3 regions of the Nocardioides sp. BE266 genome follow, and region 2 is predicted to be linked to each of the others. Evidence: predicted binding sites of a transcription regulator. Region 2 holds the regulator's gene; each other region holds the start of a gene.

Region 1 (10,172 bases), on a different contig from region 2:
GCCATCGCAGCCGTCGTCGCCGTGATCATCGACGCGGTGACCTGACGCGGTCCCTACGATCGGGCCATGGCCCGTCCGCTCGCCGTCGCCGGCACCGTCGCGGTCGTCTCCACGGCGCTGCTCGTGGCGGCCGTGGCGCAGGGCTGGCTCGGGCCCGACGTCGGGCGCGGGGCGAACTTCTGCGAGGCGCCCCACGACGGCTGGATCCGCCAGCCCGCGAACGCGCTGTCCAACGTGGGCTTCGTGGTGGCCGGCCTGCTCATCGCGGTGCGCGCGGATCGGCTGCCGCGCGACGGCGTGATGTCGACGACCGTCGCGACGTCGTACGCCTGCGTGGTGGTGCTGCTCGGTCCCGGCTCCGCGGCGATGCACGCGACGCAGAGCGCGTGGGGCGGGCACCTCGACATGCTGAGCATGTACCTCGTCGCCGGCTTCGCTGCCGCCTGGGCGTGGGTCCGCTGGACCCGCCGCGGCACCACGGCCTTCCTGATGGCGTACGCCGCCTGCGTGGCGGCGTGCGAGCTGGTCGGCCTCTGGTCAGACCCGGTGCCGGTGGTGCACTACTCCGGCAACCTCGCCTTCGGCCTCCTCCTGGTCGCCGCAGTGGTGCTCGAGACCCGCATCTGGCGGCGCGGCGAGACGACCACCGTGTTCGCCAACGGCGTGGTCTCGCTGACCGCGATGCTCGTCGCCTTCACCATCTGGCTGCTCACGAACGCGGGCATGTGCGACCCGCACTCGCTGCTCCAGGGGCATGCCGTGTGGCACCTGCTGTGCGCGGTGGCGGCGTACTGGCTGTTCCGGCTCTACGCGTCCGAACGATCGGTGAACACCGCCTCGGGGAGGTTGACCCGGGCCGAGGTCGTGTAGGTAGATGGACCGGCTCCCGGGCACCCCCGGGGCGCTCGGATCTCTCGGAAAGCGGTTCTGCATGACCTCGCAGCTCACTCCCGCCCGTCGCACCGTCCTCACCGGTGCCGCCGCACTCACCGCGGCCGGTTTCGTCGCACACCCCCTCCCCGCGATGGCGCACGGCGGACGGCACGGCCACCACCCGCGCAGCACCCGGCTCACCGTGCTCGGCACCACCGACCTCCACGGCAACGTCTTCAACTGGGACTACTTCAAGAACCTCGAGTTCGACAACACCGCCCACGACGACATCGGCATCGCCAAGGCGGCCACGCTGATCAAGGCCGCCCGCCAGCAGCTGGGCCGCCAGCCGGTGCTGACGCTCGACGCCGGCGACACCATCCAGGGCACGCCGCTGGCCTACTACTACGCCCGCATCGAGCCGATCGGCCGTCGCACCATCCACCCGATGGCCAACGCGATGAACCTCGTCGGCTACGACGCGGCGGCGCTCGGCAACCACGAGTTCAACTACGGCCTCGACACGCTGCGCACCTTCGAGTCGCAGCTCAACTTCCCGCTGCTCGGCGCCAACGCCGTCGACCCGGCCACCGGACGCCCGGTCTTCCCGCCCTACGTGATCAAGCGCTACAAGGTGCACGGCGGCCCCGACCTCAAGGTCGGCGTGCTCGGCCTCACCAACCCCGGCATCGCGATCTGGGACAAGGCCAACGTCGAGGGCAAGGTCGAGTTCCCCGGCCTCGTCGAGCAGGCCCGCCGCTTCGTGCCCGAGCTCAAGCGCCGCGGCTGCGACGTCGTGGTGATCAGCGCCCACAGCGGCGCCGACACCTCGTCGTCGTACGGCGACGCGCTGCCATGGCCGGAGAACGCCGCCTCCTTGGTGGCCGAGCAGGTTCCCGGCGTCGACGCGATCCTCGTCGGGCACGCCCACCGCGACATCCCCGAGCGCTTCGTCACCAACACCGCCACCGGCCAGCAGGTGCTGCTGGTCGAGCCGGCCTACTGGGGCATGCGCGTGGCTGTGATGGACCTCGACCTCCAGCACCACCACGGCCGCTGGAAGGTCGTCGCCTCCCACGGGCAGACGCTCAACTCCAACACGGTCGATGGCGACCCGAAGGTGCTCGCGGCCGTGCGCCGCCAGCACGAGACGGTCGTCGACTACGTCAACTCCCCCGTCGGCACCTCGGCCGCCGCGCTGTCCGCGGCCCGTGCGGTCGTGGAGGACGTGCCGATCATCGACTTCGTGCAGTTCGTGCAGGCCGACGCGGTGAAGGCCGGGCTCACCGGCGCCGACGCCGCGCTGCCGGTGCTCTCGATCGCCGCGCCCTTCAACCGGGCGGCGTCCTTCCCGGCCGGGCAGGTGACGGTGCGCGACGTCGCGGGCCTCTACATCTACGACAACACGCTGCTCGGCGTGAAGGTCACCGGCGCCCAGGTCAAGGACTACCTCGAGTACTCCGCGCGCTACTTCCAGCAGGTGTCGGGACCCGGCCCGTTCACGATGGCGCAGGTGACCAACGCGGTCACCCCGACCGCACCCAACGGCACGCCCGACTACAACTTCGACACCGTCGCCGGCCTCGACGCCCCGCTGACGTACGACATCGACGTCGCCCAGCCGGTCGGCTCGCGCATCCTCAACCTGTCGTACGACGGCCAGCCGGTCGCGCCGGGCCAGGAGTTCGCGATGGCGGTCAACAACTACCGCCAGTCGGGCGGTGGCGGCTTCCCGCACGTGAGCACCGCCCCGGTGGTCTACAACCGGCAGAACGAGATCCGCCAGCTGCTCATCGACTGGGTGACGGCCAACGGCACGATCGACCCGGCCGAGTTCGCCTCGGTCGACTGGCGGCTCGTGTCGGGCGGCCAGCCGATCACGGTCACCTGATCACGAGCTGATCAGGACCCGGCGCGGCTCCTCGTCCCTGCTCCGATGTCCGGCGGCCACGCCGGCGAGCAGGCCGAGGAGCGCACCGGGGACGACCCAGCGCCAGCCGGACAGCGAGATCCACGACGCGTCGTCCGCCGGCGCCGGGGTCGCCGGCTGGCTGGCGGCCTGGGTCGCGAGGGGCTCACCCGGAACGTTGACGATCGCCGGCCCGCCGTCCTGCTGGACGACGCCGTTCAGAAGGCCGACGAGGCGGTCGGCCGGGCCGAGTTCCTGCCACTGGCCGATGGCGTCCTGGGTGACCGTCGTCGACACCCACGCCGTGCCGTCGGGGTCGATGTGGATCCGGTCCCAGCGCCACGGCGTGACGTCGTGGATCATCCAGGTGAGGTTGTAGTTGTCGCCGTCGTAGCCCGGCGGCTCGGCCTCGCCCACCGTCGCCCCGTCGGGCAGCAGCCGGACGATGGCGTCATAGGCCTGGTCGGAGTAGTAGAGCCCGCCGGCACCCGCGCCGACCTTGGTGACCAGCACGCTGGTGGGGCCTCCCGCGTCGGAGGTGGTGGGCAGCCCGATCAGGGCGGAGAGGGCGAGCACGGCGACGGCCAGGATCCTGCGCATGGCTCCTCCAGTGGAGTGAGGGGATGCAGGAGGTACACCGCCGGTGCCCGCGAGGTTCCCTATTCGCCCGACTCGGCGATCGCGGTCGCCTCCTCCTGCGTGAGGTCGCCCTCGAGGCGCAGGGTGAGGTCGTCGTGGAGCCAGACGAGGGTGGGCGCCGCCAGCCGGGAGGGCAGGTTCCGAACGTCGCCGTCCGGCGAGACGACCGTGACCTCGTGGGGCACCGGGATCCAGAGCGCGTCCCGGCCCGAGACCGTGGCGAACCCCGCGTCGGGCGCGGTCTTCCAGAAGAGCGGCTCGACCGAGCCCCGGAACTCGTCGAGGCGGACCGTCCCACCGTCTGTCTCCCAGCTGAGCGAGACCACGGCCGCGTCTTGTGAGATCTCGACGGCGTCTGGTGCGCCGAGGGCCTCGGGTACGACCGGGTCGAAGCCGGCGCGCTCGGCCGCGTCCTCGAGGCGGACGTCGCCGGTGGCCGGCGGAACGGTCGGCTCCTCGGTCGCCGGGTCGCCCGAGGTCACCGAGACGCCGTGGAAGCCGAACCACTCCCGGATCGTCGCGCCGACCGGCGAGGCGACCACGCCACCGGCGAGCAGGCCCAGGAACACACCTGCCGCCCACCGGCGCCACCGCCGGACGGGCCGCGTCGTGCGGACCCGCTCCATCACGGCCGCCTCGAGCCCGTCGGGCACGTCCACCTTCAGATCGCCGGCCAGCGCGGCCAGCTGCTCCTCGAGCGTCTCAGGCATGGTCCACCTCCTCCCTCGTCGAGCCGAGCTCCTCGCGCAGCCGTTTCAGCCCCCGGCTCAGCCGCGACTTCACCGTGCCGCGGGGCACGCCGAGCACGACGGCCGTCGAGGCCTCGTCGAGGTCGAGCAGGCAGCGGCAGACGACCACGCGTCCCATCGCCTCCGGCAACCGCTGCACCGCCGCGAGCAGCCGCTCCTTCTCCTCGCGGTCGGCCACCTCGGCGGCGGGGTCGATGAGCTCCGGCGGCAAGGATGTCGTTGCGCGTTCCTCGCGCGCTGATCGTCGTACGACACCACGGTGGGCGTTGCGGGTCTCGTTGGCCACGATCCGCAGCAGCCAGGGCCGGAACGGGCGGTCGGTGCGGAAGCGGTCCAACGACCGGTATGCCTTCACCAGCGCCTCCTGCACCACGTCCTCGGCGTCGCCGCCCGCACCCAGCAGCACCGCCGTCCGCATCGCCATCGGGGCGTGCCGGCGCACGAGCACGGCGTACGCGTCGGTGTCACCGGCGCGCACCCTGCCGATCAGCTCGGCATCTGGCGTCGCATCGTCCTCGGCGCTGATCGTCGCTCCCGTCCAGAGGGTCCCAGCACCGTGTCTACACCGCTGGAGCGGTGGAGGTTCCCGTCAGCAGCTCCGGTCTTGACTGGTTCTTGACTGTTCAATGAACATCGCGCCGCAGCCAGCGGGTACGACTCCAGCTCGGCGGAACGTCCGCCGATCCGACCCTGGAGATCTGTGCTCTCACTGACCTACATCAGCTCGACCACCGCAACCCTCACCAAGGAGCAGCTGGACGCCCTGGTGCGCAGCGCTCGAACGAAGAACGAAGGTCTGGGCATCACGGGGATGATGCTCAACGCGCGCGGCACCTTCATCCAGACCCTCGAGGGCCCCCACGAGTCCGTCGATGCGTTGTTCACGCTCATCGACGCCGACCCCCGACACCACCATCTGTTCATCGTCCGCCGCGAGGAGATCGCGACCCGACGGTTCACTGCGTGGTTCATGGGCTACCGCGAGATCTCGAAGGCCACGGCCGAGACCATCCCCGGCTTCACCGACTACCTGCGGACCGGCGAGATCCAGGGCCTGACCTCCCAACGCCACGCCACCCTGACCTCCCACCGCGTCTTCCACGAACGCGTCGCCTGAGCCCGGGTCTCGTCGGCCACGATCCGCAGCAGCCAGCAGCACCGCCGTCCGCATCGCCCTCGGGGCGCGCCGGCGCACGAGTACGGCGTACGCGTCGGTGTCCCGCCGCGCACCTGCCGATCAGCCGATCAGCTCGGCATCTGGCGTCGCATCGTCCTCGGCGCCGATCGTCACTCCCGCGCAGAGGTGTCCCAGCACCGGCCCACACCGCTCGAGCGGCGGTTTCAGCCTTGGTCTACGTCCGCCTGGCGAAGGTGACCTTGTTGTCGGCGTGGATGGTCATGGCGTAGCGCGAGTCGTGGGCGAGGCGGTGGTGGCGGGGGCATAGGAGGCGGCCGAGGGCGAGGTCGGTGAGGCCGCCGCGGGACCAGGGGTCGTCGTGGTGGGCGTGGCAGCCGGAGGCGGTGGTCTCGCAGCCGCGGGCGGTGCAGCCGCCGTCGCGCAGGCCGAGGGCGATGCGCTGTGCTTTGGTGAACAGCCGCCGGCTGCGGCCCAGGTCGAGCGGGATCGAGTGGCCGTCGAGGACGACGGGGATGATGCCGGCCTCGCACGCCAGCCGCCGGGCCTGCCCTGCGCTCATGCGGGAGCCGTCGTCGAGCAGCGCGGTCGCGTGCTCGCCGAGGAGCTGCTCGAGGCTCATGGTGACCACGACGGTCGCGTTGACCCCGGCTGTCTGCGGTGTGGCGTCGGTCGGGTAGCGCTCGACGTACTCGATGAACGCCTCGCCAAGCCGTCGGCGCAAGGGCTTCCAGTCACCGGACTCATCACGCAGCTCGGCCTCGGGGTGGCGGGCCGGGTTCGCGAGAGCGAGGAGGTGCCGCTTGAGCATCGCGCCGATGTGCGAGGGCACGGTGAACCGGCCGTGGCAGCGGCCCTTGCCGTCGTCGACCATGGTGAAGTCGACGGTCGCGGCGGCCCGGGACTCCTCGGCCTCCAGCACCGCCGCCTCCTGGATCTCGCCCAGCTCCGGCGCGACCACGTCGAGGATCCGCCTGCCCAGCCTGCGCAGCGCCTTGGCGTCGTGCTCGGCCGCGGCGGCGAGGAGGTGGTCACGTGCCTGCGCCCGGACCGTCGGGTCGATGATCCGGGTCGCGCCCTCCGCAGTGTGAACGGTGGCAGGGATCGCGTCGACCGCGTGGACGATGACGCGCGCCTGCTCCACCCGCAGCTCGCCTGTGCCCAACGCCCGGCCGGTCGGAGCGTGCAGGTCGTCCTCCAGCGCGCGGCCGAGCTTCGTCAAGCGCGCCGCGTCCGCGTGGGTGTGCCGGCTGCGCCCGGCCCACCACTGGTGGAAATGACGAGCCCCGGTCGCGTCCCCGAGCCGGCGTCGGTCAGCCTCGGCTACCACGCGGCACAGCTCGCGGGTCAGGCGACTCACCGCGGCGTCCAGCTCGTCGACCAGCCGCACGACGTCGTCATCCGACAGACCTCCGAGCGACACCTCGCCCACCTCGGTGAGCGACCCGTGCACCCGCGCCAGCACCTGGCTCACCACCGGCGACGCCTCCGGCTGCGTGCCAGGAGCACGCCACACGTCCGCGTGGGGCTGCTCGGCAGGTACGGCGCTCACTGGCTGGCCCCTCCGCACCCTCATCGGGCGCATGGACGACTTCGGTCGTGGGCCTGGTGTCAGTGAGGTGCGTGCAGCCGGATGTGTGGCTTCAGGAAGGACCCGAGCTCGCTGGCTCGAAACTATGTTCGATTCTACGCGTTGTGTCCGACAGCGTCAACTCCAGAACTGACGGACGTCGGAGCGCTTCGACGCACCTCCGGAGGACGGTGGTCGGGGTTACGCGCTGGCCTCGTCTGTCGCGGTGGCATCGGCGCCGGTCGCGTCGAGGGACCGGGGAGCCAACGGGCGTCGGGCCAGCCAGCCGCACCAGATCGCCAGCCCCGACCAGGCGAGGAACGGGCAGAACCAGACGGGTGTCCAAAGTGAGCCGGTCACGAACCCGCCGGCGAGGATCGTGAGTACGACGGGTTCGCGGTCTGCGGCGCGACGACGCAGGGCGGCCAGTACGAAAAGCAGGAGCCCGGCAACCACACAGGAGATGAACTGCCAAGGCACGAGCAGCACCCACGTCAGGCCGTCTGCCCGACGCGACTCGAACGACTCGGCATAGCTGGCGAACCTGAACGGCCAGAAGTCCGCTGCACCTGCCACCGCGGCAACCAACGCGCACGCCTGAACTCCGCGGCCGAGGACGACGCCAGCTCGACGACGCCCGATGCGGACGTCGGAGCCGGCGCGTCGGACCAGCACCTCAAGCCCTGGGAGCACGAGCAGCATCGCCAGCGGCAGCGCCTTGGCCGCGTCCATCCAGGTCAGGCCGAGGACGAGTCGCTGCTCATTGACCGACGTGCGCCCATGGGCGCTGTACTGCTGAAGCCAGACGGCAAGCCAGACCGATGCTGCGCAAGCCACACACGCCGCGGCAATCCGCAGCAACCCACCCGTCACCGGTCCGGTCACCCCAACAGGGTGCTCCGCCTGTAGACATTTCGACCACCATTTTCGGGCACGCGCAATGACGGGAGCCGCGCGGACCATCGAGTCCACCCGCCTTCACCCGCGGACGCGCTTGCCCGACCGCTCACGTCGCGGCTCCTTCAGCCACGCGGAAGGCGGCGGTTTGACGCACCTATCGCATGAGCTTCTGCAGGTGCGCGGCCGGCGCGCTGGCGCGTACGCTGGTTCAGCGCCGGCCGCGCGAGCCGGTGCCCGCGAGCGCGGCTCGCAGGACATGGAATTGACGCCCGCCGCGCGGCATCCATCCGACGGCCGCATGGCCGCCGTCTCCAAGCGCGATGGTGAATGCCTCGGGAGGGCTGCCCTCTCGCGTCACGTTCAACGGCGCTGTCCACCCCTGTCCGGCTCGCTTGTACCTGGCTCGCAGTTGCGGCTCCCCGCCTTTGGCCGCCCACACCACCAGCGCATCCCCGCGCCGGTTCACTGCGAGCTGCGCGTCGGGGTTGACCGAACCCGGGTGCGTGACGTTGGAGGCAAGGATGCAGGGCCGGCGCCACTCGCCGTCAGCGCGACTCCACCTGATCAACAGGCCTCCGCCGTCCCACCACCCCAGCAGCGCTCGCCCCTTGGTATCTGTGCCTAGGGGGTTCCAGAAGAACCCATCAGTCGGTGCCGGGTGCCGCGTCGGAGACTGCCAGCGGCCCGAAGGGGTCATGCGCACGGTGAACTGCGACCCAGGCACTGGGTCCCCTTCGTACCCAGTGCGATCACGCAGGACCACCGCGGAACCGTCGGCGCTGACAGTCAAGTCGTGACCCAGGAATCCGCCACCGGGGAGACGTTCCGGGGAACCCCACCCACCCTCGACAGTGCGGCGGACTGCGTACAGGCGTTCGCGAGCGTTGTTCCCCCGACTGAACAGCAACACGACCCGACCCGCATCGTCGATACCCGCCTCTCGCAGCGACGCGTCCTTCGCGACCAGCTCCGCGGGGCCCCACCCTGCGCCGGCGGTCGGCCGGTAGGAGGCGAACAGGCGCTGGCGTGGCCCCTCGAACTGAGTCCAGGCCACCACAGCAGCGCCGGACGAGTTCACTCCAAGCGCATGACCCGAGACGAAGCCAGCTCCCAGCACCGCCGGCAAACTCGACCACCCGCCGCCGGACGAACCTCGGTCGGCGACCGTGACCTCGTAGATCTCGTTGAAGTGGGAGGGTCCGCCGGTGTATCCAAGTCCGTCCGAGAACCACATCAGCGTTTGCACGCCTGCCGCGTCCGCAGCCAGGACGTCGTGCAAGCCGGACCCGTGGAACCCTTGGCGGTGCTCGGGATCCGGAGGACCCGCGGGCGACTGAGGGTCGCCGGGTCCGGGCGGGACGTCCAGAGTGCGAATCTCCCCAGCGTCCAACGAGACGGTCCACGCGACCGTCGCCGCGCCGGTGCGACTCACGAACACATCGTCAAGCGTCCCGTACACGGGTAGACGGTGCGTCACGGTTTCGCCCATGCGCCGCAGGCGCTTCGGCTCCGAGAGGCACGGCGCCGGCCCATCGTCAGCAGTTTCTCGAACCGTGCCGACCTCGGTTGCTGTCTCGGTGGTAGCCACTGCTTCTGGCGATTGCTCGCCCGGTGAGCCAGGCGAATCCTCTACCGCACACGCAACTGCGCTGCCCAGCAGCAGCGACACCACCGCCAGGCGGTGAGCGGTGCTCAGTCTGTGGGTGCCCATGCGGCGAGTGTGCGACAGCCATCGCGCTTCCGCCCAGGGCTACCGTCCCGATCACGCCGGGAACTTCAGGCACATGCTCATCGGCATGAGCGTCGCTCCGCGGGCGTCGTTCGGCGGCGCAATGGGTCAGCCTCAGGAACGCAGCAAATCGACGTGAGCGTCGCTCCACGAGACATATGTATTGACTGACATGAGCTCGACGGACGACGAGGTCCCGGGCTTCACTGTCACGCTGCCGAACAGTTCTCCAACATTCTGGTCACCGTCGAACAGATCCACCGTCACGAGCACGTCTTGATACGTGTCGCTGGGGTTGTCGATTGAGATTGTGCCGGCGAACTCACCGGCATCCCCTTGTTTGACGTCCAGGTCGCTGAAGTCGGGGTCGCTGCCGGTCACGGTCTCCGCCCCGCCTCCGCCGAGGGCGTTGGGGATCGGGATGGGTTCGCGACCGGTGAAGCCTGACCAAGCTACGTAGCTGGATACGACAAACGTGCAAACAAGGAGAACCGCGAAGGCTCTCTTGATGCGCTTGATCATCTGTGGACCTTCGCTCGAGGTTGACCAGCACATGATGTCGCGGACCGTCCACCGGCGCTGGAGATTGAGGCACCTCGGGCCGCGCGGCTCGCGGCGAGGTGACGCTGCTTGACCGCTGCTTGACCGAGCCAAACGAACCCTGCGTC
Region 2 (10,172 bases):
GGTTCAGGCCGGCACCGGAGCCGCCCTTGAAGATGAAGCCCTCCTCCTTGTACCAGTTGAGGATCGAGTCCATCGAGTCGTCGACGCTCAGGATGAAGCAGGCCGAGACCTGCTGCGGCGAGGCGGTGCCGACGTTGAACCACACGGGGCTGTTGAACGAGAAGTACTGGTTGACCAGGAGCCAGGTGAGCTCGTGCTCGAACGTCTCGGCGTCGGCGTCGGTGGCGAAGTAGCCGTGGTCGATGCCGGCCTGGGTGTACGTCTTCACGACCCGGTCGATGAGCTGCTTGAGGCTCCGCTCGCGGGCGTCGGTGCCGACGGCGCCGCGGAAGTACTTGGTGGTGACGATGGTGGAGGCGTTGACGCTCCAGAAGTCGGGGAACTCCACACCGCGCTGCTCGAAGACGGTCTCGCCGGTCTTCCAGTTCTGCTGGACGACGTCACGACGCTCCCAGGTGATCGCGTCGTAGGGGTGGGTGCCCGCGGTGCTGAAGACGCGCTCCAGCGTCAGGCCCTTGCCCTTGCGCTGGGCCTTGGCTCGCGTGCTCGCCGTCTCGGTCATGGTGTCCCCTCTTGGATCACTGGTGTGGTGGTGGTTGCGCTGACTGGCAGGTCTTGCTGGTGCCTTGCTTGTGCGGACCGAGTCCGCAGCGTTGGTGAGCCCGGCAGGCAGCTTCCCCACTACCTGCCGGGCCGAATGTGGGTCAGCCCGACGCGACGGGCTGATCGTCGGCGGCTCGCTCGAGCCGCAGCATCTTGATCTCGGCGTCGAAGTCGTCCGCGCTCTCGAAGGCGCGATAGACGCTCGCGAAGCGGAGGTACGCCACCTCGTCGAGGGCCCGCAGCGGCGCCAGGATGGCGAGACCGACGTCGTTGGCGTCGAACTCGGCCTGGCCGCTCAGGCGCAGGGCGTCCTCGACCTCCTGGCCGAGGCAGGCGAGCTGGGCGTCGGTGACCGGGCGGCCCTTGCAGGCCTTGCGGACGCCGGCGATCGCCTTGTCGCGGTTGAACGGCTCGGTCGCACCGGAGCGCTTGAGCACCGTGAGCTGCATCTTCTCGACCGTGGTGAAGCGGCGGTCGCACTCGCTGCAGGTGCGACGGCGGCGGATCGAACCGCCGTCGTCGGCGACGCGGGAGTCGAGGACCTTGGTGTCCTCGTTCTTGCAGTAGGGACAGTGCATGCTGGTCCTCCTCTCGCCGTGCTCAGGGCGCGCTTCGTACACCCTTCTCAACAGGGCGGCGGCCGGGGATGTTCCTGTGGATAACTAGCTCAGAGGTGTGGGCGAAGCCCGATCCGATGTGAACTAGCTGGGGATAACTACATCCGTGTAAGTACTAGATGTAGTGGTAACCGTACGTCCCGACCACAAGACTTGGCAAGAGAACGCGGGAGTTCGCCGGGTCAATTTTCGTGTCGCACCAAAACCGCAGGTCAGTGCGCTGCGCGGGCTTCCGGGGCGGCGTGTCGCGGGTCTCTGTTGGCCGGTTCGTCTCCCCCACTCAGGCCACATCGGCCACAATGATGTTCGTGTCCACGGGGAAGAGAGCAGGCTCGCGTCGGGCGGCTCCCGCGCCCCGGAAGGTGAACAAGGCGGCGCTGCTGATCGGCGCCGCGATCACGGTGTGCATCGTCGCCTGGGGCTACCTCGTCTACGCCGCCATCGACTTCGGTACGGCGGCCCGCGGGGGCTCCGGCAGCTCGGCCTGGCTCTTCATGGGCCTGGCCTGCCTCGGCGCCATCGCCTGCCTCTTCGTCGGGCTGCTGCTGGTCGCCCGGATGATGCGGGTCCTCGGGATCACCACCGAGCCGCCGGCGGCCGACGCGCCTCCCCGCCCGGTCGGCGGCAAGCGCGCGGCTCGTTAGTGCGGTTCTCGTGACGTGACATCCACGTCACCACGACCGCACTACTCCAGGACGAGCTGCGGGAGCGCCTCGAGGATCTCGAGGTCGCTCTCGGCGCCGGCCACCCAGATGGTCGACGGGATCTGCTCGGGTGGTCCGCCGTCCACCGTGAAGCTGGCAGCTCCGTACTGCGTGTCGACGCTGACCGCGACCTTCTCGGTCTGCTCGTAGACATGGGCGACGTCGAGATCCGGGTACGGCGCTCCGGGACTGGTCGTCGTCTCCGACGTGCCGTCGCCGTAGTTCCAGCGGTACGCGATCGGGCGCGCACTGACGACCACGTTGCGACCGAGCAGCTGAACGGGGATAGCCGCAACGGCGGTGTTCTTCGTGTAGAAGTTCGTCTCCAGGTTGACCAGCGTCTGTCCGTTGGGCGGTTGAACCACGAGCGTCGAGGCTGGCCAATCCAGTTCCTCGAATGCCTGGATGACAAGCGTCCGTATTGGAGGGTTCTCAACTGCGCTGGCTTCGCCGGCAGTAAGACATGCCAGCCCCAACCTCTGGCCATCTTGGAATACCGCGTACAGCGTTCCCGGAACTCCTGCAGACGTGCAGACTCGTGGGTTGGCACAAGCCTCCGGCTCTCCAGATGTGCCGTCCTTGCACAGTTGATAGATCACCCACTTTGAATGCGGTGTCGCTTGCTGCGCGGCCTGGATGGTGGAGCCGGTGTACTCACACCGGATCTTGACGCTGTAGAAATTGACGACCTCGTAGCACTCTTGACCGTCTTCCTCGCCCGATCCGGCCGCAGCTCCAGACGCGCCCCACGCAGTCAAGACGAGCCATGCGGTCAATAGCGCCGCGAGAAGGGAACGGTTCATGACGCCAGCTGCGTCAGTTGAACCAGTTGCCACGGGGCGCGCGACGTCAAGCGCATCCGATAGGTGACCGTGCCGCCCGGAAGGCGCTGCTCCTTTGCATTCGCAGACTCCTTGAAGACGGTGGGCGAGGATCGCACTCGAACGTCGAAGACTTTGCGCCCCTCAGCGCCGGACTGATCAACGATCCGAAGGATCGTCAGCCCATTCGTCTTCACGAACCCGCCAGCTCCGAATATGCCCTCAACGCGTTCCGCCACCGACATGCACGTCCTGCACTTCGAGGAGATCGAGGTGTATGCGCCGACATCTCCCGAGTTCTGCATGTCCCGGTCGACATCGACCCAGCGGCGAACAAAGTCCTCCGCGCTCTCCGCCTCCGGCGTCTCCAGCTCCGAGGGCGAAGGCGAGGACGACGAGCTCGTCGGGTCGGGCATCTTCGGCGTTGGCTCAGCTTCGTCGGTGCACCCCGCCAGGAGGAGGGGTACAGCGACAGCGAGCGCGAGTGCGCGGCGTACGTGCATGAGGTGCCTTCCCGAGAACAACGTCAGCACGGTGAAACTACCCATTCGGACAGGCGTGCAACCACCCCGAAGGCAAAGCCTGTGGACAACGATCGCGGGGGGTGGCGGCGGACGACATCGAAACGCCGGCTCGGGATGTCGTGTGCCGCCACCTTCGGCTGCCCCAGGCAATGTGCCGCCACCTGAACGGGTCTCGATACGCCCGCTCGTTCCTCGCGGGCTACTCGACCACCGACGTGAGCGGGCTACTCGACCACCTATGAGTGGGGTTTCGAGGCTCGCTGCGCTCGCGCCTCAACCACCGGAGACGCGCCGAGGGGCGGGCCCGCCCGGGCCCGCCCCTCGCCTTCCCCTTGGTCCATCAGCCGGGGTCGAAGCGACTGATGGAGGCCTCTGCGTCTTACTCGGTGATGACCGGGACGCGGAGCTTCTGGCCGGACTGGAGTCCGGCGGACTCGAGCGCGTTGAGGCGCTCGATCTGCTGCATCATCGACCGGACGTCGCCGTCGGTCGCGATGTCGCTGGCGATCCCCCACAGGGTGTCGCCGGGGGCGACCTGGACGATCTCGGTCGGGATCTGCTCGCCGGGCTGGTCGGTGCCGACGGCGCCGCCGGCGAGCATGAACGCGACGGTCAAGACCAGGAACAGCGAGGTCAGGAAGACCACGAGCCGGCCGCGTCGCGTCAGCCGCATGGTGGAACGCACGCGGGCGGGAGCGGGGGCGAAAGCGGGTGCAAGGCTGAGGGTGCTCATCGTGGCCTCCTGGGGAAGATCAGCCGGTCGGTTCTGTCGAGCGAATGTCTATGCGAGGCCACCGACAGTGGGTCGGTGTCGATCAGACGTTCGATCGAACATGTGTACGACGTTAGAGCACGTGTTCGAACGATGCAAGCACTGAGGCGAACAAATGTTCGAGGCGTGTCGCAGGTCCCCCCAGGACGGGACCAGCGGCCCTACAGCGGTCGGCGTACGCGGAGAAGGCTGGAGCCAGCGAGAGAAGGAGACAGCCATGTCGCGCAAGAAGGTCCTGGTCCTCGGGGGCAACTTCGGCGGGCTCACCGCCGCCATCTCGGTCAAGCACGCACTGCACGGCGACGTCGACGTCACCGTCGTGTCGTCCTCCGACGAGTTCCTCTTCACCCCGTCGCTCATCTGGGTGCCCTTCGGCAAACGGGTGCGCGAGGACATCACCTTCAAGGTCGGACCGACCTTCGAGCACCACGACGTCGAGTTCGTGCACGCCGAGGCGACCCGGATCGACCCGGTGGTGCGTCGCGTCGAGACCACAGCCGGCGCGCAGGAGTACGACTACCTCGTCATCGCCACCGGCTACCGCAACCGCTTCGACGTCATCCCCGGCCTCGGCCCCGACGGCAACGCGTTCACCATCACCACGATGGACGACGCCATCCACGCCGGCGAGGGCTGGCGCCGCTTCCGCGAGAAGCCCGGCGACATCGTCATCGGCGCGACCCAGGGCGCCGGGTGCTTCGGCGCGGCGTACGAGTTCCTCTTCAACACCAGCCACCAGCTCAAGAAGGCCGGCCTGAAGGACCGCGTGAAGCTGTCCTACGTCAGCGCCGAGCCGTTCCTCGGCCACTTCGGCATCGGCGGGCTCCCCCACGGCGAGACGTTGCTCGGGATGTTCCTCAAGAAGGAGGGCATCGACGCCGTCCTCGACACTGCGATGGACCACGTCGACGACGGCCGTCTCGTGCTCGCCGACGGACGCACCCTCGACTTCGGCTACGCCATGATCATCCCGCCGTTCTCCGGCCAGGAGGTCATCGCGAGGACGCCCGAGCTCGCCGACGCGAACGGCTTCGTGAAGGTGCGCGACACCTACCAGAGCGAGAAGTTCGACGACGTGTACGCCGTCGGGGTGGCCGCCGCGGTCGAGGTCCCGTGGCAGACGCCGACGCCGGTCGGCATCCCCAAGACGGGCTTCCCCACCGAGCAGCAGGCCCACGTCGCGGCCGACAACATCGCCGCCCAGATCCGCGGCGAGGCGCCGGGCGAGCACAAGGAGTTCGGCGACATCCCCGCGGTGTGCGTGATGGACGCGGGCAACAACGGCGTGATCATCCTCGCCGACAAGATGCTGCCGCCGCGCAAGCACGGCGTGCTCATCCCGGGTCCGCAGGCGCACGCGATGAAGCTCGGCTTCGAGAAGTACTTCCTCTGGAAGATGAAGCACGGCCAGGTGCGACTGCCCTGACCTCGGATCCCGGGCGCGGCTCAGCGCCTCTTCATCGCCCGGCGACCCTGGGCGGCGAAGAGGCCGGCGGCGTGCTGCATGACGCCGGGCGCGAGGGCCGAGCCACGGACGACTCCCCCGCGCCAGGTCGGCACGGCCCGCACCACGCGCCGTGAACCCACCAACGACACGGCGGCGGAGGCGACCTCGGAGACCGACAGGATCGGCCCGCCGGAGTACACCAGCTGGGAGCCGATCCCGGTGGGGTCCTGTGCGGCCAGCATCTCGGTGTCGGCGCCGTCGGGACAGAGCGCGTGCACCCGCACCCCGCGCGGCGCCTCGGCGTTGACCGAGGCCGAGAGGGAGACGACGCCGGCCTTGGTGGCGGCGTACACGCTGTAGCCCGGCACCGGCCCGAGTCCGGCGAGCGAGGCGATGTTGACGACGTCTCCCCCGCGCGGCCCGAAGGCGTCGAGGGCGGCGCGCGTCCCCCACATCGTGCCGAGCAGGTTGACCTCCACCAGGCGTCGTACCTGGTCGTCCGTCAACGACGCGAGGGTGCCGTCGTCGCCGACGCCGGCATTGTTGAACCATGCCGTCAGCACCCCGTGCTCCCCTGCGAGGGCGGCGACCGCGTGGTGCCCCTCGGGATCCCGTACGTCGTGCAGCACCCCCGCAGCGGCGCCGATGAGGTCCGCGGTCTCGATCGCCGCGGCTCCGTCGATGTCGCTCACCACGACCCGGTGGCCGCGCGCGACCATCAGCTCCGCGATGCCGCGACCGATCCCACGAGCCCCACCTGTCACCACGCACGAGGTCACTCCGGCTGTCGTCATGGAAGCGGAGGCTAGCGACACGCGGGTTCGAACAGGTGTTTGATCCGGAGGCCCGGTGCGGTCTACGGTGGCGGCACCGCCCTCACCAGGCGCGTACGCAGAATCAGACGCAGGACCAACGCAGCAGGAGGAGTCCGCACGATGGCCAAGCAGGACGACAAGAACGTCATCGAGATGCCCGACGGCCCCCCGGACGCGACCGGCCTGACCCCGCGCCAGCAGCGCGTGCTCGCCACGATCAAGGACTCGATCGAGTCCAAGGGCTACCCGCCGTCGATGCGCGAGATCGGCCAGGCCGTCGGCCTGACGTCGTCCTCGAGCGTCGCCCACCAGCTCCGCGTGCTCGAGAGCAAGGGCTTCCTCAAGCGCGACCCCAACCGCCCGCGCGCCCTCGAGGTGTTCCTGCCCGAGGTGATGGCCGCCCGCCGCTCGATCTCGCACGGCGAGGAGTCCAGCGTCGACGAGACCGGCATCGGCGACGTCGCCCCCACCGCGATCAACATCCCGGTCGTCGGCCGCATCGCCGCCGGTGGCCCCATCCTCGCCGAGCAGGACGTCACCGACGTCTTCCCGCTGCCCAAGCAGCTCGTCGGCGACGGCACGCTCTTCTTGCTCGAGGTCTCCGGTGACTCGATGGTCGACGCGGCCATCTGCAACGGCGACTACGTCGTGATCCGCCAGGAGCAGACGGCCGAGAACGGCCAGATCGTTGCCGCGATGATCGACGGTGAGGCCACCGTGAAGACCTTCCAGCGCAAGGACGGCCACGTCTGGCTGCTGCCGCACAACGCGGCCTACGACCCGATCCCCGGCGACAACGCCACGATCCTCGGCGTCGTGACGGCGGTGCTCCGCAGTCTCTGAGCACCCCGACCACCGATAGGGGTGGTGGGCCGTTGAAAGGTCCACCACCGAGGGACACGATGGCTGCATGAGCAACGTCGCCGAGTCCTACGACTACGTCATCGTCGGAGGGGGTGTCGCGGCGGCCAGCGCCGTGAAGGGCATCCGCTCCTCCGACGGATCCGGAACGATCGCCGTGCTGGGCTCCGAGCCCGACCCGCCGGTCTACCGGCCCGACCTCTCCAAGGACCTCTGGCTCAAGGACGACAAGGCGCTCGAGGACTCCTCGCTCGCCGGCGACCTCGAGTCCGACGACCACGTCGACCTCGTGCTCGACACGACCGTCACCGAGATCGACCCCGACGGCCACGTCGTACGCCTCGCGGACGGTAGCAGCGTCGGCTACGGCAAGCTGCTGCTCGCCGTCGGGGCCGAGCCGCGCGTCCTGGACGTCCCGGCCGGCCCGAAGATCATCTACTACCGCACCGCGGCCGACTACCAGCGGCTGCGCGCGGCCATCGACGCCGGCAGCCACGTCGTGATCGTGGGCGGCGGCTACATCGGCTCCGAGATCGCCTCCGCGCTCGTGCAGAACGACGTACAGGTCACGCTCGTGCTCGACCTGGAGGACGTGCAGGAGCAGATGTTCCCGCGCGCGCTCGCGGCCAGCCTGACCAAGGCCTTCACCGACCGCGGCGTCACGGTCGTCCACGGGACCGTCGCCGGCGGCGGGGAGACCGGCAGTGGCGTCCAGGTGATCCTCGACGACGGCACTGAGATCACCGCTGATGCGGCCGTCATCGGCGTCGGCGTCATCCCCCGCACCGGCCTGGCCGAGGCCGCCGGCATCGAGGTCCACCACGGCATCGTCGTCGACGACCACCTCCGCACCAGCGCGACCGATGTGTACGCCGCGGGCGACGTGGTGTCGTACCCCGACGCGCTCCTCGGGCGCCGCCGCGTCGAGCACGTGGACCACGCCGAGAAGTCCGGCGAGGCCGCCGGCAAGGCGATGGCCGGCGCCGACGAGGCCTACGACTACACGCCGTTCTTCTGGTCCGACATCCTCGACTACGGCTACGAGGCCGTCGGCGAGGTGACCAGCCGCAACGACATGGTCGAGTACTGGAAGGACGGCGAGCTCGGCACCGGCGTCGTCTACTACCTCAAGGCGGGCCAGGTCCGCGGCGTGCTGCTCTGGAACGTCTGGGACAGCGTCGACAAGGCCCGCGAGCTGATCAAGGAGACCGCCGACAAGCCGGTCGAGGACCTCGACTCGCTGCGGGGACGGATCCCCTTCGGCTGACCCGCGCCCGCTGGTTGAGCAGCGAGGCACGAGCGTGTCGAAACCAAGGGACCCTCCCGAGCACCTTGGTTTCGACACGGGCGCTGCGCGCCCTGCTCAACCAGCGGGGGGTTTCGACACGGGCGCTGCGCGCCCTGCTCAACCAGCGGTGGGTTTCGACACGGGCGCTGGGCGCCCTGCTCATCCCGCGGCTGAACACGCGGTAGCCTCGCGACGATGCCCGAGCACGCCGACGCAGTCCCGCCACCGGAGGTGTTCCGCACCCGTCCGGGCAACCGGCGCCGGCTGACCCAGGCGGCCGAGGCCGAGGTCGAGCGGCTGGCGCTCGCCGGCGAGGCGGCCGGCTGGCTCAGCCCGCTGGCGTACAACCTCTCGATCAGCCACAGCCACCGCTTCGTGTGGTTCCGGGTGGCCAAGGTCGCGACGCGGACGATCCGCCATCACTGCGAGACCCACGGCGTGAGCCTGGACGTCGACCACGCGATGCGGATCCGCTACCCGCTGGCGACGTTCGCCGACTACTTCACCTTCGCCTTCGTGCGCGACCCGCTCGACCGCTTCGTCTCGGCGTGGCACGACAAGGTCGTCGACAACAACTACTACGACTTCGACCCGACCACCCACGAGCGGATGCAGCACGTCGAGGAGTTCGCGCGCTGGACCGCGGCGCAGGACCTGTCGGCGGTGCCCGGCACCGACCAGCACCTGACCCTCCAGAGCCGGATGATCGACCTCAACCGCGTCGACTTCGTCGGCCGCCTGGAGCACTTCGATGCGGACTTCGCCGAGGTCTGCCAACGGATCGGCGCACCCGCCGTCCCGACCGCCCCGAAGAACCAGACCGCGCCCGGTGGTCGCGACCGGCAGGTCTCCGACGAGCTGCGCAGCCTCGTCGCGCAGATGTACCGCCGCGACTACCAGGTCTTCGGCTACCAGGAGCCCATCTGATGACGCTCGAGCGCCCCAGCTTCAGCACCACCTCGCTCCGCGAGGGCTACGACATGGCCGAGGTCGACGAGGCCGTCGACCTGATCCTGCGCAACCTCGCACTCCCCGAGCTACGCTTCGGCGTCGAGCAGATCACGAGCCTGCGCTTCACGCCGGTGCGGGTGCGCCAGGGGTACGACATCCGCGAGGTCGACAGCTGGCTCGACGAGGCCGCCGAGGAGACCGGGCGCCGCACCTCGGGCGAGGTCCAGCCCGAGCCCGAGCCGGCGCCCGTGCCCACACAGGCGGAGGCACCCGCGCCCGCCCCGACGTCGTACGCACCCACGAGCTCGACGGCGATCACCGAGGTGAAGTCCGGTGGTGCCGGGCTCTACGTGCTCGTGCTGGCGATCGTGGCCGTGATCGGCGTCCTGGCCTACGTGCTCCTCGCCTGACCGAGCCTCGCCAACGCCTGGCGCACCAGCGCCGGGTCGGTCGTGGACCACATCGGCGGCAGCGACGCCTTGAGGAAGCGGCCGTAGCGAGCGGTCTCCAGGCGCGGGTCGAGCACCGCGACGATGCCGCGGTCGGTGGTGGTGCGGATCAGGCGTCCGGCCCCCTGTGCGAGCAGCAACGCGGCGTGGGTCGCGGAGACCTCCATGAAGCCGTTGCGGCCCTCAGCGTCGGCGGCCTTGGCGCGCGCGGACATGAGCGGGTCGTCGGGCCGCGGGAACGGGATCCGGTCGATGATCACCAGCTGGCAGGTGTCGCCCGGGACGTCGAGGCCCTGCCACAGCGAGAGCGTGCCGAACAG
Region 3 (10,172 bases), on a different contig from region 2:
GCGGGCCCACGCGAGGGCCGCGTCGATGTCCTGGATGGCCGCCGACCAGCTCATCCCCGCCTCGTGCACGCGCCCGCGGACCAGCAGCGCGCGGGCCCGCATCTCCCCGGCCAGCCCCGGCACGGCCAGGCAGCGCTCGACGAGGGTCCGGGCGTCCTCGACGGCCGCGCGCCGCAGCGCCTCCTCGCCTGCCAGTAGCCAGCCCCGGGCGGCGCGGGCGTCGTCGCCCAGGGCGTGCGCGTGGGCCGCCATGACCTCGGGGCGGTCGCTGGTCAGGTCGGCGGCACGCCGGTGGTAGACCGCCGCGACCGCCTCCGGCAGCGCGGCGTACACGCACTCCTGGAACAGGTCGTTGGCGAACTCGTAGACCGCGCCGCTGCGCACGAAGAGGCCGACGCGGGTGAGCTCCTCGCCGTGGCGGGTGGCCGCGAGCTCGGACACCTCGGTGAGCGCGGCCAGCAGGCGCGGGTCGAGGCGGCGGCGCAGCACGGCGCCGGCCTCCACCACGGACCGCGACTCCGGTCCGAGCCGCTCCACCCGCGCCAGCACGCCCTGCGCCAGCGACGCCGGCACACCGGTGTCCCCGCTGCCGAGCGCGCGCAGGCACTCGACGACGCTCAACGTGTGCCCGGCGGTGCGCGCCATCACCTGGTCGCCGTGGGAGGCCAACCCGACCGCGGTGGCCAGCGCCTCGACCGCCTCCGGCCCGAGCGGCCCGAGCTGCACCCGCCGGGCGCGGTCGCCGAGGCGCTCCGCGACAGTCGGGTCCTCGCTGCGGACGGCCGCCACGAGCAGGACCCGGGCCGTGGCCACCTGACGGGCGAGGTAGCCGAGGAGGTCGACGGTGGCGGCGCCCGCGTCCTGGAGGTCGTCGAGCACGAGCACCACCGGGCGGGCAGCAGAGAGCCGGCGCAGGGTCACGGCCACGGCGTCGTACGTCGCCCGGCGCTGGAGGTCGCGGTCGGCCGGGAGCGCGGGGGCACCGGGGAGCACGCCCGCGAGGTCGGGGACGAGGGAGACCCAGGCGGCCTCGTGGTCGCGCACGGTCGCGGCCAGCTGGTCGCGCTGCAGGCCGGCGAGGGCCGGGCGCAGCGAGTCGACGTAGGGCTGGAGGAAGAGCGAGCGCTCGGCGGGGTGGCACCGGCCGCGCAGGACGAGCCCGCCCGTCGTCGTACCCAGGTCGGCGACGGCGTCGAGGAGCCGGGTCTTGCCGATCCCGCCCTCCCCCACGACGAGCACGAGGTCCGAGCCGTCCCCGGCGACCGTCGCCGCCCACGCCTCGCGGACGAGCGCGAGCTCCTCGTCGCGCCCGACCAGGCCTGCGCGCTCCGCGTCCTGCCGCGGTCGGGGCGGGGTCGGGGCCGCCTCGGCACGCGGGTCGGTCTCGCGGAGCAGCGCGAGGTGCAGGTCGGACGTGGCACGGTCCGGGTCGGTGCCCAGGTCCTCGCGCAGGGTGCGCGCCAGCCGGTCGTACGCCGTCAGCGCCGCGGCGACCTGGCCGTCTGCCGCCAGCGCGCGCATCAGGTCACGCACCGCGCGCTCGTCGTAGGCGTCGGCGGCGCTGCCCTCGCTCGCGACCCGGACCGCCGCGGCCGGGTCGAGCTCGAGGAGCGCCGTGACGCGGTGGTGCCGCGCCGTACGACGCAGACCCGCCACCTCGTCGCGCACCTGCAGCACCCAGTCGTCGTCGGCCTCGTCGAGCAGCGCCGGCTCGCTGCCCAGCTGGTCGAGGGCCGCCGCGGCCGCGGACTCGGCAAGTGCATGCTCACCCGCGGCCAGGCGCCCGGCGGCCTCCGCCACCCACTGCTCGGCCTCCACCAGGTCGAGCGACCAGGTGCCGCCGAGGGCATACGCGCCCGGCATCCCCTCGACCAGCGCTGTCCCCAGGGTGCGGCGCACCCGGCTCACGAGCGTCGCGACGTTGGCCGCCGGGTCGGCCGGCGGGCCCTCTGGCCAGAGCGCCTCGACGATGCGGTCCGTGGCCACCGGACGGCCGCGCGCGGCGGCCAGCAGGGCGAGCAGCGTGCGTGCCTTCCGGCTGCCGAGCTCACGTCCCGAGCGCGCGCCGTCGCCCGGGTCCACGGCGAGCGTGGACGACAGTCGGAGCCGGACGACGCCGCCGGGCGGGTTCACCCGTGCAGTATCCGCCGAGCCAGCGGCTCCCCCGCAAGGGCTCAGCCGACCAGCCGCTCCCGCAGGTGCTCGAGCTGTCGCGCCGGGTCGTCGGTGACACCACCGTGGACCGGACCGGGCTGCAGCACCGTGCTGCGGGGGGCCTTGAGGAAGCCGAAGCGCTGGCCGAGCGACTGGCGCGCGGCCTCACCCGCGCGCTCGTCACCCCGGCAGACCAGGTCGACGAAGGCCAGCGAGTCGCAGACCTGGTCGACGTCGATGGCGGCGTCGAGCGCGCGGAGCCGGTCGGCGTCGACGTTCCACATCACGTCGAGGAAGTCCGCGGACTGGCAGTGCAGCACGACCCCGACGTTGAGGAACTCCTCGCGATCGGGCCGCGGGACGCAGCGCAGGACGACGTACTGGTAGGCCATCCGGCTCATGACGCACCCCCCGGCAGCCACTGGCGCGTGCCGAGACGGGCGTCGAGGAAGTCGACGTACGCCGCCCGGAGCGCGTCGGGCGTCTCCGCTCCGGGTACGGGCTCCAGCCACACGTCGGGCACCGCGGCGACGACCTCCGTGAAGACGTCGCGGTCGAGCACGGCGGAGATCTCGTCGTCCAGCTCCTGGGCGCGGGCCGCGCACGTCTCGAACACGTGGCCGTCGACGTCCCACGGCTGGGCGGCGAACCGCGCGGGATCCGTGACCCCCGATCGCCAGCCGTGGTGGAAGTAGAGCGAGGCGCCGTGGTCGATGACCCAGAGGTCGCCGTGCCACACCAGCAGGTTGGGGTTGCGCCAGGAGCGGTCGACGTTGGCGGTGAAGGCGTCGAGCCAGAGCACCCGGGCACCCTCCTCGTCCGCGGCGCTGACCTGTCCGTCGACGCCGAAAGAGCCCGGCAGGAAGTCGATGCCGAGGTTGGGCCCGACGCTCGCGTTGAGCAGGTCCTGCACCTCCTCGTCGGCCTCGTAGCGGGCGAGCTCGGGGTCGAGGTCGAGGACCACGAGCCGCGGTGTGCGCAGGCCGAGGCGCGTGGCCAGCTCGCTGACGATGACCTCGGCGACGAGGACCTTCGCGCCCTGGCCGGCGCCGCGGAACTTGCACACGTAGGTGCCCAGGTCGTCGCCCTCGACGACGCCGGGCAGGCTGCCGCCCTCGCGCAGCGGCGTGACGTAGCGGGTGACGGTCACCAGCGGAAGAGCAGTGGACATCACTGGACGGGAGACTCCTCGTCGAGCCGCGCCTGCTGCTCCGCGACGTCGAAGTCGGCGGCCGGCCACTGGAGGTCGAGGCCGCGAAGGGTGCCGAGCAGCAGCTGGCCGATGGCGAGGTTGCGGAACCACTTCTTGTCCGACGGCACGACGTGCCACGGCGCGACGTCGGTGTTCGTGCGCTCCAGCGCGACCTCGTACGCCTCGCGGTAGGCCGGCCACAGCGCACGCTCGTCGAGGTCGCCGGGGTTGAACTTCCAGTGCTTCTCCGGGTTGGCCAGCCGCTCGGCCAGCCGCGCCTTCTGCTCGTCGGCGCTGATGTGGAGCATGCACTTGATGATCGAGACGCCCTGGCCGGCCAGGCGGGCCTCGAAGTCGTTGATCGCGCCGTAGCGACGCTCGATCTCGTCGGGCTCGGCGAAGCCACGCACCCGCGCGATCAGCACGTCCTCGTAGTGCGACCGGTCGAAGACCCCGACGTAGCCGGCGGCGGGCAGGCCCTTCTCGATGCGCCACAGGAAGTCGTGGGCGCGCTCCTCCTCGGTCGGCGCCTTGAAGCTCGTGATGCGCACGCCCTGCGGATCGACCAGGCCGATGGTGTGGCGCAGCACGCCTCCCTTGCCACTGGTGTCCATGCCCTGGAGCACGAGGAGCACGCGCCGCTCGGAGCCGGCGGTCCGCTCCGCCCAGAGCCGTTCCTGCAGGTCGGAGAGCTCGTCGCCCATCGCGAGGAGCGCTGCCTCGCCGTCGCTCTTCTTCCCGTCGAAGCCGGGAGCGGCGTCGGTGTCGATCGCGGTCAGGTCGACCGGTCCCGCGGGCAGGCGCAGGTGGGCGGCGATGTCGTCCGTCATGGGCACATCATGGCGCACGGTGCGGGGCGACCGGACCGAGGACGCGGGCCACGTCGAGGGTGCAGCCGACCACCGTCGAGGTCGTGCCGTCGCGCTGCGGCTCGTCGAACCAGGTGCCCTGCCGGAAGCCGGTCTTGTCGAGGATCCGCAACGACGCCGCGTTGGCGTGGTCCGGGGCGGCGAAGTACGCCGTCACGTCCGGGAAGCGCTGCCGCGCATTCTGCATCCACGTCCAGAGCACCCGCGCGCCCAGGCCGCGGCCGGCCCACTCCGGTTCGCCGATGGCGTAGTCGAGTCCGACGGCACCGGGGTCCGGCGTCAGCAGCGCGAACTGCGGGTAGTCCCGGATCCGGTAGTCCTGCACGAAGCCGATGGAGCGGCCGTTGACTTCGACGACCCACATCCGGGTCGGGGTCCGGCCGTCGACGCGCGGGCCGTACGACGTCGCCACCCGCTCCGGGGTCGGCTCGCCGTCGTGGTGCCACCACCGGCGTACGTGCGGCGCCTGCAGCCACCGAGCCAGCACTGGGAGGTCGCCGGGCACCATCGCCCGCAGGTCGATGCGCTGGTCGGGCTCGACCGCGAAGCGCAGCGGGTCGCCGGACAGGTCGTCTGCCACCGGCTCCCCGCCAGCCGTCGCGGACACCCGCGCGGCCGCCTCCGCCCACGACTCGCCGGGTCGCACGCTGCCGGTCAGCTCTCGGTCGCCGTGGCGGACGACGAGGGCAGGTCCGGCGCTGCCGTCGTGCTCAGGCACGCGTGCTCAGTGGGCCAGGGCGTCCGGGTCGACGACCGGCGGCAGCACCGACCACGGGAAGTCGATCCACCGCTCCGTGAGCCGCCAGGCGTAGTCGGGCTTGATCACCGACTGTGGCTTCTCGTAGATCACCACGGTGCGGGCCTCGGCGACGGTGCCTTCACAGAACTCGTGGACCAGCTCGAGGGTGCGTCCGGTGTCGGCGACGTCGTCGGCGATGAGCACCTTGAGGCCGGAGAGGTCCACCGCAGCAGGCGTCGGCGGAAGCATGATCGGGACGTCGAGGCGCTGGTCGACGCCGGTGTAGAACTCGACGTTGATCACTGAAAGGTTCTTCACCGCGAGCGCGTAGCCCAGGCCCATGCCGAGGCCGAGCCCGCCGCGGGCGATCGAGAGGATCATGTCGGGCTGGAACCCGGAGTCGGCGACCGCCTGCGCCAGCTCACGCGTGGCCGTGCCGAACAGCTCGTAGGTGAGGACCTCGCGCTCGTTGCTCACGGATCCATCCAACCACTAGAAGTCGGGGTGGTCGCCGATGCCGTCGTCGGCCTCACCAGCGTCGGCGAGCGCCTCGCGGACGACGGAGAACGCCAGCCCGGCGGCGTAGCCCTTGCGGGCGAGGAGGCCAGCCAGCCTGCGGGTCGCGACCTGCGGGTCGAGGCCTCGCATCGAGCGCAGCTTCTTGTCGACCAGCGCCCGGGCCGCGTCACGCTGGTCGGACTCGTCGATCTGCTCGAGCGCCTCGGCCGCGTCGTCGTCGCCCACGCCCTTGCGGCGCAGCTCCTGCTTGAGCGCCCGGGGCGCCAGGCCACGGCTGCGGTGCCGGCTCTCCACCCACTGGCGGGCGAAGGCCGCGTCGTCGATCAGGCCGACCTCGGTGAACCGGTCGAGCAGGCCCTTCGCGAGGTCGTCGGGGACCCCACGCTTTGCCAGCTTGTCGGCGAGCTCCTGACGGGTGCGCGCCTGGCCGGTCAGCGTGTCGAGCAGGATCTTGCGGGCGACTGCCTCGGGGTCGGCCTCGACCTCGGCGGCCGCGGCCTCCTCGCGCGCGACGCGGGCGGCCTCGCGCTCCTCCCACGTCCGACGAGGCTTCTTCTTGCCCGACCGGCCCGACCTCCCGGCCGACCGCGTAGCGGGCCGGCTCGGCTCGTCCGGCGTGGGCAGGGGCTTGCCCCCCACCCACGCCTGGACGCCGAGGCCGACGTCACCGGCCCATTCGGGGGCCGGGCGGGACTCCGACATCAGAAGTCGTTGACCCCGATGGGCTCGTCGCTCAGGTCGTCGGCGGGCTTGTCGACGGCGGGCGTCACGCCCAGCTTCTCGAGGATGAGCTTCTCGATCTCGTTGGCGAGGTCGGGGTTGTCGCGCAGGAAGTTGCGCGAGTTCTCCTTGCCCTGGCCGAGCTGGTCGCCCTCGTAGGTGTACCAGGCGCCGGCCTTGCGGATGATGCCCGCCTCGACGCCGACGTCGATCAGACCGCCCTCGCGGCTGATGCCCTTGCCGTACATGATGTCGAACTCGGCCTGCTTGAACGGCGGGGCCACCTTGTTCTTCACGACCTTGACGCGGGTGCGGTTGCCGACCATGTCGGTGCCGTCCTTGAGCGTCTCGATGCGGCGCACGTCGAGGCGCACCGAGGAGTAGAACTTCAGTGCGCGACCACCGGTCGTGGTCTCGGGCGAGCCGAACATGACGCCGATCTTCTCGCGCAGCTGGTTGATGAAGATGGCGGTCGTGCCGGAGTTGTTGAGGGCACCGGTCATCTTGCGCAGCGCCTGGCTCATCAGGCGGGCCTGGAGGCCGACGTGGCTGTCGCCCATCTCGCCCTCGATCTCGGCGCGCGGCACCAGGGCGGCGACGGAGTCGATGACGATCAGCGACAGGGCGCCGGAGCGGATCAGCATGTCGGCGATCTCGAGCGCCTGCTCACCGGAGTCGGGCTGGGAGACCAGCAGGGCGTCGGTGTCGACACCGAGGGCCTTCGCGTAGTCGGGGTCGAGCGCGTGCTCGGCGTCGATGAAGGCGACGATGCCGCCGGCTGCCTGGGCGCTGGCCACCGCGTGGAGGGCGACCGTCGTCTTTCCGGAGGACTCCGGACCGTAGATCTCGACCACGCGGCCGCGCGGCAGGCCGCCCAGGCCGAGGGCCACGTCGAGGGCGATCGACCCCGTGGGGATCACCTCGAGCGGGGCACGCGTCTCGTCGCCCAGTCGCATGACCGAGCCCTTGCCGAACTGCTTCTCCACCTGTGCGAGGGCGGCGTCGAGTGCCTTCTCGCGGTCTGCACCAGCCATTGCGGTGTCCCGTCTTCTCGTCGTTGTGTGAGGTACTTCTCCGACGCTAGGGCGAGCCACTGACAGTCCCTGATCAGGACGGTCTGACGCTGTGGACAACCTCGCCCCTCGTCGTACCTGTGGACGCACAGTAGCCCGAACAGGTGTTCGATGGCGCGTACGACACCGGCGTGTCGCGGGCGTGTTGCGAGGGACCTGACGGGGTCAGTCCCGAGCGCGGACGAACACTCCCGCTGCCACCACGGTGAGCGCCAGGAGCTCGGCGAAGACCGACAGCGCGGAGTAGCCCAGCCAGCCCACGATCACGCCGGCCAGCGCTCCTCCGCCGGCGGCGGTCAGCGCCATCGCCATGTCGGACGTGCCCTGCACGTCGGTGCGGGCACTGATCGGCGTCCGGTCGGCGATGACGGTCGAGGCGGCCACCGTGGCGAAGGACCAGCCGAGGCCGAGCAGGAAGAGACCGGAGGTGATCTCCCACGACGTGCCGTCCGGCGACACGGCGCACAGCGTGAGCGCCACCAGCAGCAGCACCCCGCCCGCGACGAGGACGGGACTGCGACCGAACCGGTCGGCCGCCCACCCGACGAGCGGCGAGAAGGCGAACATGCCGAGCACGTGGATCGAGATCACGAAGCCGATGATCTCGAGATGCGCGCCGCCGTGCTCCATGTGGAGCGGCGTCATGATCATCACGGTGACCATCGCCGCGTGGGCGCACGCCATGCCGACCACCGCTGCCCCGACGGCCGGCACCTCGCGCACGACCTCGGTGAAACGCTCCCACGACCGGCCGCGGGGCTGGACGCCGACCGTGGGAGACACTCCCGCCGCGGCCTGGGCCACGAGGAGCGGGTCGGGACGCAGCCGCACCCACACCCAGCCCGCGGTGAGGACGAGCACGACGGCGCCGATGGCGAAGCCGCCGGTGAGCTCGGGGATGCCGAGGGACCGGCCGGCCGCTCCCCCGACGCCCACCAGGTTGGGCCCCGCGACGGCTCCGATCGTGCTGGCCCACACCACGAGGGACAGCGCGCGTGCGCGGTGCGCCTCGGTCGCGAGGTCGGTCGCGGCGTAGCGCGAACCGGTGTTGACCGCGGTGGTCGCACCGAGGAGCAGGGAGCCGAGCAGCAGCACGGGCATCGAGTCGACGACGCCCGCCACCACCGCGAGCACGGCGCCGGTGGCACCCATCAGGTAGCCGGTGACGAGCCCGACGCGGCGGCCGCGTCGCCCCATCACCCGCGCCAGGCCGTAGGCCGCTGCCGCCGTGCCGAGCACCTGGAAGGTCTGCGCGAGCCCGGCCATCGTGTCGCTGCCTGTGATGTCGCGCGCGAGGAGCGAGGACGTCGTGACGCCGATCGTCACTCCGACGGCACCGACGGCCTGGGAGACCAGCAGCGTGCGGACGGTGTTGCGCTGGACGGCCTCGATGTCGAGGGCGGCCTCGGTGCCCGCGCTCACCGCTCGCTGTCCGGCAGCTCGAGCTGGCGCCACACGGCCGCCCACACCTGCTTCGGGGGCACGCCGGCGGCCAGCGCCTCCTGGGTCGTGCGGCCCTCGAGGTCGCGCACCACGGTCAGCTCGGCCCACGTGCGGGAGTAGTCACGCCCCAGCACGTGGTCGAGCCGGGCCCAGAACTCGGTGTGCCTCATCGCTGCATCGAACCACGGACCGCCGACAGCTCGAGCCACGTCTCCCCGCGCGTGCCGGGCACGCCCGAGCGGATCGCGACGTCGGACCATCCCGAGGACGCGACGACGTCCTCGAGGGCGGGCGCCTGCCAGTAGGTGAAGTGGCGCGGGTGGCTGATCGAGCCGTGGGTCGACCACCCCTCGCCGTCGCCCTCCTTCAGCGAGACGCGGAGGACCCCGCCGTCCCGCGTCACGTCCGCGAGCCGCGCCAGCACCGTCGGGAGGTCGGCCCGGTCGACGTGGAGCAGGGAGGCGTTCGCCCAGACGGCGTCGTACGGCCCCTCGGGCGAGGACAGGTCGTCGACGAGCGGGTCGAGGAGGTCGGCGGCATGGCCCTGCTCGCGGAGCAGCGCGACGAAGGCGGGCGTGATGTCGGTACGCCGCACGACGAGGCCGAGCTCCTCCAGCAGCGCGGCGTCGCGTCCGCCGCCCGAGCCGATCTCGAGCACACGTGCTCCCGTGCCGAGGCGTTCGACGAACTCCTCGATGTCGGCGCGCACGGAGTCAGGCATGACCGGGGACGCCTCGACGTAGGCGACGGCGTCGAGGTCGTACGCCTTGACGGTGTCGTTCATGTGTCGAGCGCCCCGACGTCGTGCAGGTGGTGGACCACGTCGTGGAGGTGGTAGCTGCCCAGCGACTCCACCGAGAACTGGTCGCCGTTGGACCTCGTGCCGCGTCGCGAGCTCGTCTCGTCGGTGACGGACGCGTAGATCCCCGCGACGGTCCCGGCGCCCTCGATCAGCGCGACCGCGACCTCGGCGGGGTCCTGGGCCGGGTAGTCGCGCTCCAGCGCCGTGGCGTCCTGGTCCCAGTTCGCGAAGGTCGGCGCGTCCTCGTCGAGCATCAGCCGCAGCCGTTCGGCGAAGAGCTCGTGGACGTCGCGCACGTGGCAGGCATACTCCAGCGGCGACCACACGTCCGGCGCCGGCCGCTCGCGGACGTCGGCACGTGCCAGCACGTCCGACCAGGTCATCGCCGTGTCGTGGACGAGCCGCGGCAGGTCGCCGAGGCCCTGCGCGGCGGGGTCGAAGCCGCAGTCCGGGCACGGACGGTCCAGGACCCACGTCCAGTCCTTGGTGTCGGGCGTGATGCTCATGGCCGCCATCCAACCAGTCGTCCGCCGGTGGACAATGTGCGGAATGGACATCCGCCGCGCACTTCCCGCCGACCTGCCGGCCGTGTCGGCGATCTACGCCCGCGAGGCGCGCGAGGGGTACGCCACCTTCGACCTCGAGCCGCGCCCGATGGCGC

Evidence for each region. The regulator LexA, encoded in region 2, represses DNA repair genes until DNA is damaged. The targets are predictions, from matches to a motif close to TCGAACANNTGTTCGA.
Region 1: a site for LexA is predicted at 6,974-6,989, ahead of J2X46_RS22110 (DUF222 domain-containing protein). Genes of this name have one in related genera too.
Region 3: a site for LexA is predicted at 7,363-7,378, ahead of recA (recombinase RecA). Genes of this name have one in related genera too.

Annotation. Positions count from the first base shown of each region.
Region 1 is NZ_JAURTI010000010.1:54,616-64,787, forward strand. It holds gene J2X46_RS22075 (hypothetical protein) at 1-45, shown strand, start outside; gene J2X46_RS22080 (ceramidase domain-containing protein) at 67-870, shown strand; gene J2X46_RS22085 (5'-nucleotidase C-terminal domain-containing protein) at 932-2,764, shown strand; gene J2X46_RS22090 (hypothetical protein) at 2,765-3,382, opposite strand; gene J2X46_RS22095 (hypothetical protein) at 3,442-4,131, opposite strand; gene J2X46_RS22100 (RNA polymerase sigma factor) at 4,124-4,648, opposite strand; gene J2X46_RS22105 (BLUF domain-containing protein) at 4,871-5,287, shown strand; gene J2X46_RS22110 (DUF222 domain-containing protein) at 5,523-6,857, opposite strand; gene J2X46_RS22115 (hypothetical protein) at 7,077-7,760, opposite strand; gene J2X46_RS22120 (hypothetical protein) at 7,984-9,486, opposite strand; gene J2X46_RS22125 (hypothetical protein) at 9,619-10,026, opposite strand; gene ctlX (citrulline utilization hydrolase CtlX) at 10,171-10,172, opposite strand, start outside.
Region 2 is NZ_JAURTI010000002.1:365,517-375,688, reverse strand. It holds gene J2X46_RS06195 (vitamin B12-dependent ribonucleotide reductase) at 1-562, opposite strand, end outside; gene nrdR (transcriptional regulator NrdR) at 705-1,181, opposite strand; gene J2X46_RS06185 (hypothetical protein) at 1,529-1,864, shown strand; gene J2X46_RS06180 (hypothetical protein) at 1,906-2,727, opposite strand; gene J2X46_RS06175 (hypothetical protein) at 2,724-3,278, opposite strand; gene J2X46_RS06170 (LysM peptidoglycan-binding domain-containing protein) at 3,649-4,002, opposite strand; gene J2X46_RS06165 (FAD-dependent oxidoreductase) at 4,259-5,467, shown strand; gene J2X46_RS06160 (SDR family oxidoreductase) at 5,488-6,282, opposite strand; gene lexA (transcriptional repressor LexA) at 6,424-7,146, shown strand; gene J2X46_RS06150 (FAD/NAD(P)-binding oxidoreductase) at 7,214-8,431, shown strand; gene J2X46_RS06145 (sulfotransferase family 2 domain-containing protein) at 8,648-9,379, shown strand; gene J2X46_RS06140 (DivIVA domain-containing protein) at 9,379-9,813, shown strand; gene J2X46_RS06135 (ATP-dependent DNA helicase) at 9,795-10,172, opposite strand, start outside.
Region 3 is NZ_JAURTI010000008.1:157,628-167,799, reverse strand. It holds gene J2X46_RS21105 (AAA family ATPase) at 1-2,133, opposite strand, end outside; gene J2X46_RS21100 (DUF3037 domain-containing protein) at 2,175-2,555, opposite strand; gene J2X46_RS21095 (HipA family kinase) at 2,552-3,325, opposite strand; gene J2X46_RS21090 (PPK2 family polyphosphate kinase) at 3,325-4,194, opposite strand; gene J2X46_RS21085 (GNAT family N-acetyltransferase) at 4,184-4,933, opposite strand; gene J2X46_RS21080 (phosphoribosyltransferase family protein) at 4,940-5,431, opposite strand; gene J2X46_RS21075 (regulatory protein RecX) at 5,447-6,175, opposite strand; gene recA (recombinase RecA) at 6,175-7,227, opposite strand; gene J2X46_RS21065 (MFS transporter) at 7,432-8,688, opposite strand; gene J2X46_RS21060 (DUF3046 domain-containing protein) at 8,685-8,879, opposite strand; gene J2X46_RS21055 (class I SAM-dependent methyltransferase) at 8,876-9,493, opposite strand; gene J2X46_RS21050 (DinB family protein) at 9,490-10,017, opposite strand; gene J2X46_RS21045 (N-acetyltransferase family protein) at 10,061-10,172, shown strand, end outside.